One region of the Priestia aryabhattai genome, then DNA from elsewhere that is predicted to be linked to it. Evidence: a T-box and tRNA genes for the amino acid it is inferred to sense, from the RefSeq annotation. Region 1 holds a T-box; the other holds one or more tRNA genes.

The links. A T-box is a leader RNA that pairs with one kind of tRNA and senses whether it is charged. The one in region 1 lies ahead of ileS (isoleucine--tRNA ligase), so its partner is inferred to be a tRNA-Ile.
Region 2: it encodes a tRNA-Ile, which carries the amino acid that the T-box ahead of ileS (isoleucine--tRNA ligase) is inferred to sense. The anticodon was not compared.

The regions. Positions count from the first base shown of each region.
Region 1 is NZ_JAMBOQ010000002.1:694,925-702,543, reverse strand. It holds gene M3225_RS10485 (Type 1 glutamine amidotransferase-like domain-containing protein) at 1-626, opposite strand, end outside; gene M3225_RS10480 (immunoglobulin-like domain-containing protein) at 723-1,226, shown strand; gene ileS (isoleucine--tRNA ligase) at 1,270-4,368, opposite strand; T-box leader at 4,421-4,663, opposite strand; gene M3225_RS10470 (GIY-YIG nuclease family protein) at 4,753-5,739, opposite strand; partial or broken gene M3225_RS10465 (phosphorothioated DNA-binding restriction endonuclease) at 5,842-6,042, opposite strand; gene M3225_RS10460 (SMI1/KNR4 family protein) at 6,256-6,702, opposite strand; partial or broken gene M3225_RS10455 (IS3 family transposase) at 6,964-7,158, shown strand; gene imm48 (Imm48 family immunity protein) at 7,253-7,619, opposite strand, start outside.
Region 2 is NZ_JAMBOQ010000011.1:51,608-59,226, reverse strand. It holds partial or broken rRNA gene M3225_RS26185 (23S ribosomal RNA) at 1-99, shown strand, start outside; rRNA gene rrf (5S ribosomal RNA) at 162-277, shown strand; tRNA gene M3225_RS26175 (tRNA-Val) at 393-468, shown strand; tRNA gene M3225_RS26170 (tRNA-Thr) at 473-545, shown strand; tRNA gene M3225_RS26165 (tRNA-Tyr) at 557-640, shown strand; tRNA gene M3225_RS26160 (tRNA-Gln) at 650-724, shown strand; tRNA gene M3225_RS26155 (tRNA-Lys) at 729-804, shown strand; tRNA gene M3225_RS26150 (tRNA-Leu) at 818-899, shown strand; tRNA gene M3225_RS26145 (tRNA-Gly) at 919-993, shown strand; tRNA gene M3225_RS26140 (tRNA-Cys) at 1,003-1,076, shown strand; tRNA gene M3225_RS26135 (tRNA-Leu) at 1,091-1,179, shown strand; tRNA gene M3225_RS26130 (tRNA-Arg) at 1,189-1,265, shown strand; tRNA gene M3225_RS26125 (tRNA-Pro) at 1,270-1,346, shown strand; tRNA gene M3225_RS26120 (tRNA-Asp) at 1,367-1,434, shown strand; tRNA gene M3225_RS26115 (tRNA-Phe) at 1,445-1,520, shown strand; tRNA gene M3225_RS26110 (tRNA-Trp) at 1,529-1,602, shown strand; tRNA gene M3225_RS26105 (tRNA-His) at 1,618-1,693, shown strand; tRNA gene M3225_RS26100 (tRNA-Gly) at 1,705-1,778, shown strand; tRNA gene M3225_RS26095 (tRNA-Ile) at 1,785-1,861, shown strand; tRNA gene M3225_RS26090 (tRNA-Asn) at 1,865-1,939, shown strand; tRNA gene M3225_RS26085 (tRNA-Glu) at 1,944-2,015, shown strand; gene M3225_RS26080 (hypothetical protein) at 2,227-2,577, shown strand; gene M3225_RS26075 (ParM/StbA family protein) at 3,178-4,362, shown strand; gene M3225_RS26070 (hypothetical protein) at 4,380-4,760, shown strand; gene M3225_RS26065 (HAD family hydrolase) at 5,618-6,445, opposite strand; gene fsa (fructose-6-phosphate aldolase) at 7,001-7,619, shown strand, end outside.

The DNA of each region.
Region 1 (7,619 bases):
TTTGCTGTAGGTCTTGAGCTAACCGATGCTGATAGCTCTTCATCTTTAAAATGCAGCGCGACTCCGTCATCTACAGCATAGCCTCCTGCCATTTTTCCGCTTTTAATCAATTCATAGTAACAAAGTCTTCGATCGCTTTCTCCGTCGTAGTGAGGACAGTTACTACCAGTTAAAAATCCTAAACCGTCTATCTTAGACAGTGTGTCGTTCATGGAATCAGTGATGCCTTCTTCAAACCAGCAAATTGAACCTGCGCTTATTCCTGCCAAGCTAATTCCTTTTTCATAAGCCTCTTTTAAAATCGTATCAAGTCCCCACTCTTTCCATAAAAGAAGCATACTCCTTTTATTACCGCCGCCTACATATAAAATATCCTGCTGCAGCACATATGCTTTTAAATCCATAAAGTTTTGAGAAAACAGCGATAAATGAGACGGTTTGCATATTAACTTCTCAAACGCTTCATAAAACCTTTCTATATAATTATCCGCATCTCCGCTTGTTGTAGGGATAAAGCAGATTTTCGGCATATCTGTATGAGCTTGTGAAAGTATGTATTGATCTAGCAGCGGGTTATCCGGCTCCATTGAAAAGCCTCCGCCGCCCATGGCTATAATTTGTCTCATCCTACGCCGTCCTTTCAAAAAGGTAATAGATAAAACTATCTCCGATAGATGATTTTCCGTATAATGGAAGAGTGGCAAAAAGGTGGTGTAAAGCTTTTGAAAGTAGTACGAACCCTTATACTAATACTAGGCATTTTTATTATCTTATTTTGCATCTTCGGCTATATCGATTATAACGGTCAAAAAATGGAGCTAGGAGCCAAACAAGAAAAAAACATTCCTTCTTCCATTAACACTGATGGAGGAACTATTACACTATCTGCTGTAAGTAAGAAATACGATAAAACGCAGTTTGGCTTTTTTGTTATTCAAAATAACTCGACGCATACCTTAACAATTCCTTACGAAAATACAGCGGATCACTTAAAAGACGGAAAGTGGTACAAAGTTGTGCTAAACGGGCTAGAGTTTCCTGATAAAACTATCACGCTGAAGCCAGGGAAATCATTCAAACAAGATATCGCAACTCCTAACTACAAGGTAGGAAAATACCGCTTTGTTCAGCACTTTAAAGACGAAAACGGCAAAGAGTATGTATTAGCTGCTCCATTTGAAATTGTCTGGCCGAGCCTTAAAAATGTTCTCGGGCAGTTTGATTAAAGGCTAAAAAAGCACTTACCCGTCATTAGGTAAGTGCTTTTTATCAGTTCTGATTTAAGACACGAAGCGTAACTTGCTTTGTTCCAACTTTCACCGTTTCTCCGTTTTCGATATCTTCTGTAACACGAAGACTGTGCAACAGAAGATTTTCTTGAAGCAACGTTTCAAACGTCTCGACGGCTTTCTGAACTTCTTCGTCTCCGCTAAGTTCCAAATCAATACGTAAATTCACGGGTAAATCCAACTTTTTGCGATAATCTTGAACCGCTCGAATTACTTCACGAGCGACGCCTTCCTGCACGAGTTCTTCGGTTAACGCAGTATCTAACACGGCGGTATACGTACCGTTCGATGCAACTGCAAAACCTTCTTTTGGTACTTTTTCAACGAGCACGTCAGCCGTTTCAAGCGTTAGGTTTTCTCCTGAAGCAAGTGTAACACTCAGCTTGCCTTGCCCAACAAACTCTTTTCCTTTATCTTCTGAAAGGTTTTTCAACGCTTGATTTACCTCATTCACTTGTTTTCCAAACTTCGGTCCAGCCTGTTTAAAGTCCAGTTTTAATACATACGAAACAAGTTTGTCGTCGTCTTGCTCCACGTTAAAGTTCTTTACATTAAGCTCATCTTTGATTACATCACGATACGCATTCCAATCCACGTTTCCTTCTGTTACAACAAGTGAAAGACTTTGCAGAGGCTGCTTTACTTTTAACGAATGCGTATTTCGAATGTTCCGGCCTAGTTCAACTACTTGAAGCACCGCTGCCATTTCTTTTTCCAGCTTTTCGTTCACTTTCGTTTGATCATACGCAGGATAGTCTGCTAAATGAACGCTTTTTCCTGTCAGATTTTCATGAACATCATCCGCAACAAACGGCGTAAACGGCGCTAACAGCTGACTGAGCGTGACTAATACTTCGTGAAGCGTATCGTAAGCCGCTGCTTTTTCTCCGTCCATTCCTTCTGACCAAAAACGGTCGCGGGAACGGCGTACATACCAGTTGCTTAGCTCTTCAATGAAGAACGCGATTTCACGCGCCGCACTTGTAAACCCGTAATCTTCAAGATGTGCCGTTACGCGCTTAACCGTGCTGTGCAAACGTGAAAGAATCCATTCATCCAATTTTGTTTTTTTCAATTCGTACGTTTGCTCCGGATCATAGCCGTCAAGCTTGGCGTATAATACGTAAAAGCCGTACACGTTCACTAGTGTATCAATGACTTTTGATTTCGCTTCTTGCACCACGCGCTCTGAAAATTTCTTCGGGTTCCAAGGCGCACTGTCTGCTAAAAGCGCCCATCTAAGCGCATCGGCACCAAATGTATGAATAAGATCAACAGGATCCAGCGCATTCCCTTTACTTTTAGACATCTTTTGACCGTTTTCATCTAACACGTGGCCAAGAGACAGAACGCGCTTATAAGGTGCTTTTCCTGTAAACAGCGTCGAAACCGCCATCAAGCTGTAAAACCAGCCCCGCGTTTGATCAATTCCTTCTGCAATTACGTCTGCCGGAAACTGCTTTTGAAACAATTCGTTGTTTTCAAACGGATAGTGATACTGCGCAAACGGCATCGAGCCGCTGTCAAACCAAACGTCAATTACTTCCGGCGTGCGCTTCATCTCTCCGCTGCAGGCCGGACATGTTAATTGCACGTCATCTACATAAGGCTTATGCAGTTCAATGCTGTCATCAACTGAATGAGACGCATGTTTCTGAAGCTCATTGATGCTTTTTGGCGCTACTTGATGCTGACATTCCCCGCATTCCCATACGTTCAGCGGCGTTCCCCAGTAGCGCTTTCTGCTGATATTCCAGTCCACCATATTTTCTAAAAAGTTGCCAAAGCGGCCGTGCTTGATATGCTCGGGGTACCACGTCACGCTTTCGTTGTTTTTCAAAAACTGTTCCTTTAACGCCGTCGTTTGAATAAACCAGCTTTCATTTGCGTAATAAAGAAGCGGCGAGTCGCATCTCCAGCAAAACGGATAGCTGTGCTCATGCTTTTCTTTATGATACAGCACGTCTTGATTTGCTAAGTAACGCACGATATCAACGTCGCAGTCCTTCACAAAACGTCCTTGAAACGGCGGCACTTCAGCCGTGTACTGTCCTTTTTCATCCACTACGTTCACAAACGAAAAACCGTTTTCTTTTACCACTCTGTAATCATCTTCGCCATAAGCAGGTGCTAAATGAACAACACCCGTCCCGCTTTGGTCCGTTACATAATCAGCCGTTACCACTTCATGCCCTTTTTCCACTTTCACAAAATTAAACGGCGGCTCATACGACATCCCTTTTAACTCATTTCCTTTATGATGAGATAAAACGGTATACTCTCCTTTTAACACTTTGTCTGCGAGCGCTTCTGCAACAATATACACGCTGGCGCCTTGCTCGGCGCGGACATAGTTCATTTCTTCGTGCACGGCAAGCGCCACGTTTGACGGAAGCGTCCAAGGCGTCGTTGTCCAGCCTAAAAAATACTCATTATCGCGGTTTTTCACTTTAAATTTCACCGTTACGGTTAAATCTTTTACATCTTTATATCCTTGAGCCACTTCATGCGAACTCAATGACGTTTGACAGCTCGGGCAGTACGGTGATACGCGGTGGCCCTTATAAAGAAGTCCTTTATCATGCATCGTGCCAAGCACGTTCCATACGCTTTCAATGTATGAATTCTCCAAGGTGATGTAAGGGTCTTCCATATCAACCCAATAGCCAAGCTGCTCCGTGAACGCGCGCCACTGCTTTTCATACACAAATACGCTTTCCTTACACTTGTTGATAAAAGCTTCTACGCCGTATTTTTCAATGTCATGCTTCCCTGAAATTCCGAGCTGCTTCTCGACACCGAGTTCAACCGGCAGTCCGTGCGTATCCCAGCCTGCTTTTCGGATCACTTGATGCCCTGTCATCGTCTTATAACGAGCCACGACGTCTTTAATTGTCCGGCCCAACGCGTGCCCGACGTGAGGCAAACCGTTTGCTGTTGGAGGCCCTTCATAAAATACAAACGAAGGCTGCCCTTCTCGGTTTTGAACCGACTGCTGAAACACATTTCCCTTTTGCCACTGCTGTTGGATACGCTGTTCTCGCTCTTGCGAAGGCTCCCTTACATTCACTTCTTTCATGTGATACCACTCCTTTTAAAGTTAAAAGCACACAAAGAAACCCGTCCCTATGACTAGGGACGGGTTTCAACCGCGGTACCACCCTGGCTTCTATTGATCCGTTCATCAATAGCACTCAGCAACGTACAATCATACGCGTTCTTTTTAACGGTAGACTACCGTTCAAACTTACTTATAAGTTCAGTTTGACTTCTCAGAGAGGATATTCCCCTGCAGCTTGAACACCGGCTTTCAGCCATCACCGGCTCTCTGTGGAACAAACTTGCAGCGTACTGGTTCTCTTCAACGAATTTGTGTGCTTTTATTAGTAGCTATTGTATGCGTTTTGGAAAGGAATGTCAATGTTTTGAAATACTTATTGGAATTAAAAGCTTTAGATACAGGTTATTTTGTTTCTGCATTTAACATTTGATCGATTTTATTACGCACTGTTATCCCGTTCTTATCTTTCCATTCAGAAGTTCCACTACTTCTTCGCTGTGTCACAAACACTGCCGCAGCTGATATAGAAGAAAAAATTTGATCTTGTACCAGTACGTATCTATCATCTTTTATTTCTAGTACACCATTTGCTAGGAAAGTATTAATATAGTCTTGTTGCCTTTTAAGTTTAGCTCCTTCTAGCTGCTGTTCGCTTGCAAGCAAAGCTCCTTTATAGACAAGAAATCCATCGCTAACATATTTCCCGCTCGCATACGCATCGCGGCGTTTACAATATAGAACGTCCTCTACCACTACTGATTTTGTATCTTTTAACAGATGTGTCTCAACTTGAACAATTTTTTCTATCGGTTGCTCTGTTTCAATCTTTGGTACTTCACCAGACTGTACAACTTCACTTTCATATTCTATTCCACTTGAAGCATACCCAAAAATTGAAAAGCCTACCCCACCAAGTAAAACCTTAATAACATTAAAGATATCTGTCAGGTCGTCTCGCCTAAATTCACGCACAAACGGTTTTGTCGGAACGGTTTGATTAATATCATATGTACCAGAGCTCATGGCTGCTAGATAAGAAATATGCTCTAAGTATTTTACATCAACTTTATCTAATTGATCTTGAGAAGCATTAGACACAATTAACACGGCCACATCCCAAAAGCTTTTACCTGTTGATGGACTAGCATGCTGCTTTAAACGCTCATATCCTACTTCTGCCTCTCCAATATATGCTTTTTTATCTTCTCCAAATAAAAAATAAATGCCGGGCTTTTCTACTTCACTTTCACCCTTTAAATCTTTCAAACTATTTCTAGGAATGAATACAGCCTGTATCGTTGTATTCGGTACTTCCGATACTTTAATCCCATTTGGATCGTCATCGTAAAACCAAGTCTGTATTCGTTTCGCACCGCTTTTTCGTAACATCTTTCTTCCTCCGTTTATATCTTCTTTACCGTATTTTAAATGGCACCACAATATGTAAATTACTTCCTAAGTATAAACATAGCTATCTATCATTCACAAAAATTAATTTATATCATTTGCTTGATATCTATCAGGACCTCTAAATACCTCTCTAACATGCCATCCAAGAAGATCTTCACTCGGCTGATACGCCGGGTGAATAGGGTCTCTAAGCTTTTGTCCGTGAAATTTCATAAGCCACTCTTCAAATCCATTTGTCCCGTGTGCTTGAGTCGCCACTAACAGCTCATTCTGATCTGAAAAGAAATTTGCTCGATTTTTCCTTTTAATTTCCTCCTAAAGCTTTTCTCTTGGCGTTTTCTAATAATTAACAGAATAACTTTTTGAAGTGCTCATCTTGTTTATACCATAGGTTTTAAAGTTTCAGACATCCCTATACATTTGAACATAATAAAAAACCTTGAAATCTATAGAGCCAATCAAGGTTAAATAACTTAACAACCATATAGATTAATTTTAAAAGTCTTCGTCCCAATTTTCTTTGGCATCAAGAAGTCTATTTGTTAAAAACTCATAAAAGTTATCTGCTCTTTTTCCACTATATCCATCAATTCTGTCCCACGACACAACTACACATTCAGCGTCAATTAGGTTTTCAGTATCTAAACAATATACAAACTCTTCACAGTTTTCAACAACTACGTATTGAGTTGGCAATCCAATGTTCCGAAATCTTTCAGTGTTTGTTATTACAGATGGAGTCGCGGATTTTCCACAGCCAAGTATATCTACTCCAAACAGCCCTCCAGAACCATAATTTTCAAGAAACCAGATATAACTATCCGAAAATTTCACTTTAAGTGCTTTTTCAACTTCTTTAATAATTTCGTCTGAGACTCCTCCAGTAAAATCATTAATCTCAGAATTGAATTGAATAAATTCACTCATTTCTTTTTGGTTCAAATTATTTCTCTCCTCATTAAAATCCTCTACAATAAGTTCGCTATAACTTACTTTTGAGACCTCTATATAGTGCAGTAGATTATCCAATAAAGTGTATTATATTCTTAAACATATTTATCAATGTATCATGAAACGCTGATCAAAATCTACACTTAACCCAACTAGTGTTTCTTACGGTAACAGCCTCAGCACTTTCGCATTTAATAATATAGTAATAAAGCCCCCCCTATTCTCTAAATCAATAAGGGATTACACAGAGTATGTCACGATAATGGTATAGTCGAAATCTTCTTTGGAATTATGAAGTCTGAACCTCTTTATTTAAAGCAATTTTAAAATGTTGAACATTTTAAAAAGGAATTGAAGAAGTGTATTTACTATAAGCATAGAGGGATCAAAACAAAATTAAAAGGCATGAGTCCAGTCCAATACCGAACTCATGCCCTGCAAGTTGCCTGCCAAAATAACCTGTCTAACTTTATGGGATCACTTCAAAACTTAAGGCTCTTTTCAGATTATAGCTTACTAATATTTAATGGATAAAAGTTCTTTAGGAACCACTTTTAATTATATCTATTATATTATGAATGTTTTCTTTTAATTCTTGATTCCTATTCTCTTTATACTGATGATATGCCTGAATTCCCCTATGAATAATAGCATTCATGGTAGGATGAAACGACTTATCTGTACACTCAATTAAAAAATCAAAAAACTCTGCACTAGCTGAGGGAGAATAAGAAAATACTTCTATAAGTATATTTATGGTAGCTCCCTGAATCTGTACAGCATCTTTTTTCTCTTTAAGAGAATAGCTGTTTATCATACCGAAACAAAATGTCGATACAACTTGTTTTTCTTGTTCATCTAAATTTTCCGGGGTTAATTGGCATATTTCTAAAAAATGATTAACCACC
Region 2 (7,619 bases), on a different contig from region 1:
TAGTAAGATCCCTGAAAGATGATCAGGTTGATAGGTCAGAGGTGGAAGCGTGGCGACATGTGTAGCTGACTGATACTAATCGATCGAGGACTTAACCAAACTTTAAAAGCGTAAGCTTTACTCAGCGAACTGTTATCTAGTTTTGAGAGAGCAATCTCTTGTCTGGTGGCGATAGCGAAGAGGTCACACCCGTTCCCATACCGAACACGGAAGTTAAGCTCTTTAGCGCCAATGGTAGTTGGGACTTTGTCCCTGTGAGAGTAGGACGTTGCCAGGCAATGAATAAGACCCCTTATGAGTCTCTTGTAAAAGAGCATAGGGGTTTTTTATTTGAAATATTCTATCATAAGTAATGAAAATAACGCTTATCAAGGCGCTTATATAGATTTTTTGGAGGATTAGCTCAGCTGGGAGAGCACCTGCCTTACAAGCAGGGGGTCGGCGGTTCGATCCCGTCATCCTCCACCACCGTGCCGGTGTAGCTCAACTGGTAGAGCAACTGACTTGTAATCAGTAGGTTGGGGGTTCAAGTCCTCTTGCCGGCATCACTTATATCGGAGGGGTAGCGAAGTGGCTAAACGCGGCGGACTGTAAATCCGCTCCTTCGGGTTCGGCAGTTCGAATCTGCCCCCCTCCACCATCTCTTTATTGGGCTATCGCCAAGCGGTAAGGCAACGGATTTTGATTCCGTCATGCGTTGGTTCGAATCCAGCTAGCCCAGCCATAGAGAGCCATTAGCTCAGTTGGTAGAGCATCTGACTTTTAATCAGAGGGTCGAAGGTTCGAGTCCTTCATGGCTCACCATTTATATTCACACGCGGGTGTGGCGGAATTGGCAGACGCGCTAGACTTAGGATCTAGTGTCTTACGACGTGGGGGTTCAAGTCCCTTCACCCGCATCTTAACTTCAATATATAAGCGGAAGTAGTTCAGTGGTAGAACACCACCTTGCCAAGGTGGGGGTCGCGAGTTCGAACCTCGTCTTCCGCTCCATACAATATTGGCGGCATAGCCAAGTGGTAAGGCCAAGGTCTGCAAAACCTTTATCACCGGTTCAAATCCGGTTGCCGCCTCCACCTATAAAAGTCCTGCCGGGGTGGTGGAATTGGCAGACACACAGGACTTAAAATCCTGCGGTAGGTGACTACCGTGCCGGTTCAAGTCCGGCCCTCGGCACCATTTTAATAAGCGCCCGTAGCTCAATTGGATAGAGCGTTTGACTACGGATCAAAAGGTTAGGGGTTCGACTCCTCTCGGGCGCGCCATAAACGGGAAGTAGCTCAGCTTGGTAGAGCACTTGGTTTGGGACCAAGGGGTCGCAGGTTCGAATCCTGTCTTCCCGACCAGAGAAGTATCATGGGGCCTTAGCTCAGCTGGGAGAGCGCCTGCCTGTCACGCAGGAGATCGCGGGTTCGATTCCCGTCGGGACCGCCATTTACATAAAGGCTCGGTAGCTCAGTTGGTAGAGCAAAGGACTGAAAATCCTTGTGTCGGCGGTTCGATTCCGTCTCGAGCCACCACTTTCTGCAGGGGCATAGTTTAAAGGTAGAACTACGGTCTCCAAAACCGTCAGTGTGGGTTCAATTCCTACTGCCCCTGCCAATTTAGATACGTCTGGCGATTGTGGCGAAGTGGTTAACGCACCGGATTGTGGTTCCGGCATTCGTGGGTTCGATTCCCATCAGTCGCCCCATCTTAAGTAATGCGGGTGTAGTTTAGTGGTAAAACCTCAGCCTTCCAAGCTGATGTCGTGAGTTCGATTCTCATCACCCGCTCCAAATGAAGGGCCTATAGCTCAGCTGGTTAGAGCGCACGCCTGATAAGCGTGAGGTCGGTGGTTCGAGTCCACTTAGGCCCACCATATTCCACAGTAGCTCAGTGGTAGAGCTATCGGCTGTTAACCGATCGGTCGTAGGTTCGAGTCCTACCTGTGGAGCCATACTGGCCCGTTGGTCAAGCGGTTAAGACACCGCCCTTTCACGGCGGTAACACGGGTTCGAATCCCGTACGGGTCATCAAAAGAGCAGTTTGCATATGCAAACTGCTCTTTTATTTATGGTAGATAATTAACTGATTTTAATGGAATAAGGTATGGAGTTTTAATAGGAAAACTTTAAAATAATTGCAGCTGATTTTCTAATGTTGAACTTACTAATACTACTAATCTAAAAATGAAACTAACATCCCATGCTATAATAGATAAAAACTAAATACTAGGGGCAATGAATGATGGAAGAATTAAAACAAGAAGACCAATATGCAGGTAAACTGTATGAGAAAGGGTTTAAGTGGATGCGTTTTGTAAGCTTTTTTATGGTTGTTAACCTCATTTTCACCGTAGCTTCAGTAGCAGTTGCCTTAGTAGCCCCTCAAATTCAAGAAACTTTTCAATGGGTAGTATTTGGTGTATATGGGTTTACAGTACTTTATCTCATCTTTATGCGAGAAGTAGCCTTTAGAAAGACATATGGATCTTTGGTAGTTTGGATGCGAATGGTATGGGGGTTTAGCTTTATTGCTAGCGCATTTGGGGCAGTCACTATGTTCGTGGTTAATACTCACTGGACTTTATTTTAAAGGGATACCTGGTTATGTTGAAAGTAAAAATAAAGGAGGAATACATATGAATCCATACGAACAATTCCAATTAAATAAAGAACTCCAAGATAGAATCATCGAATTAGAAGAAGAAAGCCAAAAACTTAAGAAGAAGATTGAAGCTTTACAGGCTAACTTTTAAGCATTGGTATGCTCCCTTTACAGTAGACCAGTAAAAGAAAGCAACCTATTCCTACACAAAGGAATAGGTTCAATGAAGTAAGATGATATAGGTGTATATAACCATCTGAAATCAAATGCATTTCTATTATAATCTATATTGGAAAATAAAGCACTTACATTTTATGAAAAACATGAAAAAGTCCGTAACCACGAAGGGTAACGGACTCGTTGGAAGTTGATTTTAAGAACCAATATGCATCTATTAGTTTACCATATTATTCATCTTAATGAAAGCGATTACAAAAAACGTATACTAGGCACGGACTTATCTGCATAATTGTTGATATATGTAAGGTTTTGTAGATAACTAAGTTGCTCCCACATATTGAATATTTATCCTATATCGAGTACAATAAGTTGAATATAAGTTCAACTTAAAAAATGAGGTGTTTATAAATGAGAATTTCACGTTTTAATAAAGATTGCGGTAACTCTGTTGATATGAACATTATGGATGGATATCTATTTGATTTTCCAACTAATGTAGTTGAACTTCAAAAAGAAGCTGCAGACTCCTTTTTTACAGATGCTGTTACAGCTCCAGAAGAATTTAAGAAGCGCATTTTACTTTCTACAACCATTGAGGGGGAAGAGAAAGAGCATTATTTCTTAGTAGGTGAAATTGCAGCTAGTCAATTGCTTGCCAATAATCACATTAATAAATTACATAATAAAATTACAAGTCATATTCCATACATCACCTTTTTAGCTGCGATTGCGTATTATCATGCGTTGCATGCGAAAGATAAAAAAGACAATACAATTGAAATTGACTATTTTTCTACCATGTTACCAATCTGGCTACTTAAGAAAGAGAGCACATTTGGGGCAGCTCAAAAAGCCATGGCCAATCGCTTCTTAGGTGACCATACGTTTACCGTGCATACACCTGGTTTTGAAAATACTTTAAAGGTATTAGTAGAAGAAAGTGCCTGCTTAAAAGAGGGAGAAAGTGCACGTTTTGCGTTAAAAAAAGACTTAACGCTTCAAGATCGTGAAGATGCGAATGAGTATGTTGAATGTGAAACAGTCATGGTGGACATAGGCGGTGGTTCCATTGATGTGGTTATTCTACCCGAAGGGTTGAAAGCTGCTAATAGTCGTGAATCGTTCCAAAGCATTGAGGGTATTCCTTATTTAGCTCATATTGATAAATTGCGCAAAGAGAAATTTCTAGAATTATTTACAGACTTACGTGCCTTTGATCAATTTATTCTCGATAACTACAGCAAGCAAAAGTTTGTATTAAAAAACGAGAATACAGGTGAATCTATTGATTTAACAAGTACAATCAAATCTTCACTACGAGAATATGTGGAAATCTTATTGGCTAAATTAAATGATGTCGCACCACCACCAGCGAATAAACTACGTAAGTATGTATACTGCGGTGGAGTAGCTCCTACTTTAGAAGTAGCTATCATGAATAGTATGCGTGAAAAAATTGGAGAAGAACGTACGGAGAAGTATCATAAGGTTCCCCAAGATAGCCGCCATTTAAATTTATTTGGCTTAGAGATTCGTAGTATTGGTTACATTCAAAAGAAGCAAGCAGCAGAGAAGAAAGCCGTTAAATCCTAACAACGTAGGTGATAGGGATGTCAGATCGTCAAAATGCGTTTACCATTAAGACAAATCAATTGAGTGATGAAGTTTATAATAAACTAGCTAAATATGCTAAATCGCGTAAGTTAGGGGATTATATTTCCTCCTTAATTCTACGTGATCTAGATGATTCATCTACCGAAAGAAAAGCAATTGAAGACAAAAAAACCTACGAAATGCTTGAACATATAAAGAATGAATTAGCTGATTTAAAAACATTAGCAAAAACAACAGGTTTTGTAGGAAACGATTCCTTCAAAGAAGAAGAGCCTTCTTCAAAGGTTCTACAACTAAAAGAAGGAAAGATTGCAGATTTAGAAAATATATCTGGCTCATTAGACGATGACGACTTAGAAGAATATAACGATTTTTAAAAAGTAAAACCACTAGAATCCATCCTAGTGGTTTTTTCGGTTTTACATATCACTACTCATAAGGTGGTAATTCATTCATCTTAGGTAGTTTGCTCAATTAAGATATAAACCATCTATATAAATATTTCTCTAGCTATGAAACATTTATGTAGCAACAGGCTTAAACCTGCTACTACTTTGGCGAGTTCCTTTATTTATCACAAATAATTATAGAATATTTATCAGTCGGAAAATAGATCACTTTACTTATCATAGGAAGTAGTACTTTCTTGTGATGAAGAGAATAAATCCTTTAAGTCAATGTTTTCTATGTCAGTCACATAAGCTACAATCAAAAAAATAAAAATAATCCAGTATATGATTTTTTTCAATCCCCCCAACTCCTTCACTAAAAACAGTATTATGAGAAACGCTCAGAATTGCAATATATGGACATTTAACTGCGAAATAAAGGATATTTTTTTCTGGTAGCCTCTCAGTAACAACATTTCAACACTTTTGCACCAGAATCCCCTTAACTGTGTATAGTTAATTTATGATTGAAATTGTCCAATATAGATAGTCCCAAAAGGTACATCTATTTAGACGTTTAGAGGCAATAATATTTTACGTGACAAACGAAGAGTACAGATACAGTGATAAGGCTATTACAAGGAAGTAACGCCCTTATTCCTTTTCATTTTGTTGAACATGCTAGCAAAATAAGTGATATTTTCCAATTGAGTTTTATTAACTACAGTTAATAAATTAAAGGTTAAAAACTTTCTAAAAAAGCCACTCTTTTAGAGTGGCTTAACTGAATTTTTATAGAATGTGCAAAGGTACGGGTTTTTCAATACAACGGGCATAATTTAGTGTTATATCACGGATATGACATCTTGTGTTTTTGTTAGTTTTAAAAGATAGCGTACTGCATAAGCAAATCCATCTTCATCATTTGTTTTGGTTATTAAATCAGCTTTTTGTTGAATGTCTAGAGGAGCATTTCCCATAGCAACTGAAGTAGTTGCTACTTCGAATTGGGCAAGATCGTTGCCTCCATCTCCGAAAGCAAAAATCTCTTCAAAATTCAGATTCATCATCTGTTGGTAACGCAATATAGCCTTTCCTTTATGAGCTTCGCTTGAAGTGATTTCTACATTATTAGGAAAAGAAGAAGCCATCGAAATATCAAATTGATTAGCTAATGCCCTTTTTACTTCTTCAATTTTTTCTAATTGCTCGTACTGTACCAAAGCAATTAGTTTATAGATTTTAAGGTTGTCTTTGTTTAGAAGTTCATCGTAATTATATTCTTGAAAAAGAGTAGCGAGCTCTTCCTTACTTTTATTATGTAATGGAGGCAAAGTTGAAGGAAAGCCACCATAATTAGTGTATACAAGAATCCCTACACCAATTTCATTTAGAATGGAAAATATTTTTTTATATGTAGAAACAGATATAGTTGCCTCATACAGCAACTCTCTTGTTTTCGAGTATAAAACAGAACCATTGATACAAAAAATAGGAACTTCCATATTTTGTACCGCCTTCAGTTTAATTACGTCTGCATAGGCTCGGCCTGTATTCAAAATAATGCTATGTCCTTGCTCGTGCAATTCTTTTAAGGTTTTTACATTTTCCTCAGATATTTCATGTTGAGAGTTTAATAACGTACCATCTAAATCAATTGAAATACATTTCATCGTTTGATCTTAATTCCTTCCTCTCTTTAGTCCCTTGTAGGAACTAAAGTTACCTTATTTTTATTATTATCTAGGATAGCTCTATTAAATCATACCTTCTCTAATTATGAAAATTCGGCGTAAAACGTTTAATCCCTGCTTCGGGATCTGATACAAATGAATGAGGATATGTACATTGGTATCTTCGTTATCTTAATAGGTCTTTTCTTATTTTTATTACCGCAGAGAAATTATAAAAAACAACAGAAACAAGCTATCTAGAATTAGATAGCTTGTTTTACTTATCTTGTAGTCAAGATAATTCTGTTAGTTAATATAAGGCTTCTATTACTGTATAAAGTATTTCTATAATCTATCTCATAAAATAAAACCTAAAATTAAGAAAAAGAATCCATTTACAGAAAGCGTTTTACTTTATAATCGTGGTAATTTTAGATAGAATAAAAGAGGCTCGTCAGCTATCTTGAAGCTTGGGAAAGTATAGATTTCATACATATAACTCTATTGTAAAGAAAAAATACATTTTGATTTTCAAACTATTGGAGGAAAGAAATCATGAAATTTTTTATTGATACTGCAAACCTTGAAGACATTAAGAAAGCATACAAAGTGGGAGTTTTATCTGGTGTTACAACCAATCCATCTCTAGTAGCAAAAGAAGGCGTAAGATTTGAAGATCGTATTGAAGAAATTCTTCAAATGGTGCCAGAAGTTGAATCTGTTTCAGCAGAGGTAACACCTGATGCAATTACAGCTGAAGATATGATTGCTCAAGCTGAAGAATTAATTAAAATTAATGATGGCGATAAAAATATTACGATTAAACTTCCTATGACATTAGCTGGATTAGAAGCCACTCGTTATCTTTCTAAAAAAGGTGTAAAAACAAATGTAACACTTATTTTCACAGTGAATCAAGCTCTCTTAGCTGCTCGTGCTGGTGCAACCTACGTTTCTCCTTTTTTAGGGCGATTAGATGATATCTCTGAGGATGGTGTACACTTAGTATCCAGAATTGCAGAACTATTCCGTGTTCAAAATATCGATTCTCAAATCATTGCTGCATCTGTAAGGCATCCAGATCATGTAACTCGTGTAGCAATGGCAGGTGCTCATATTGCAACAATTCCTTACTCTGTTATTGAGCAATTAGTAAAACATCCTTTAACTGAAC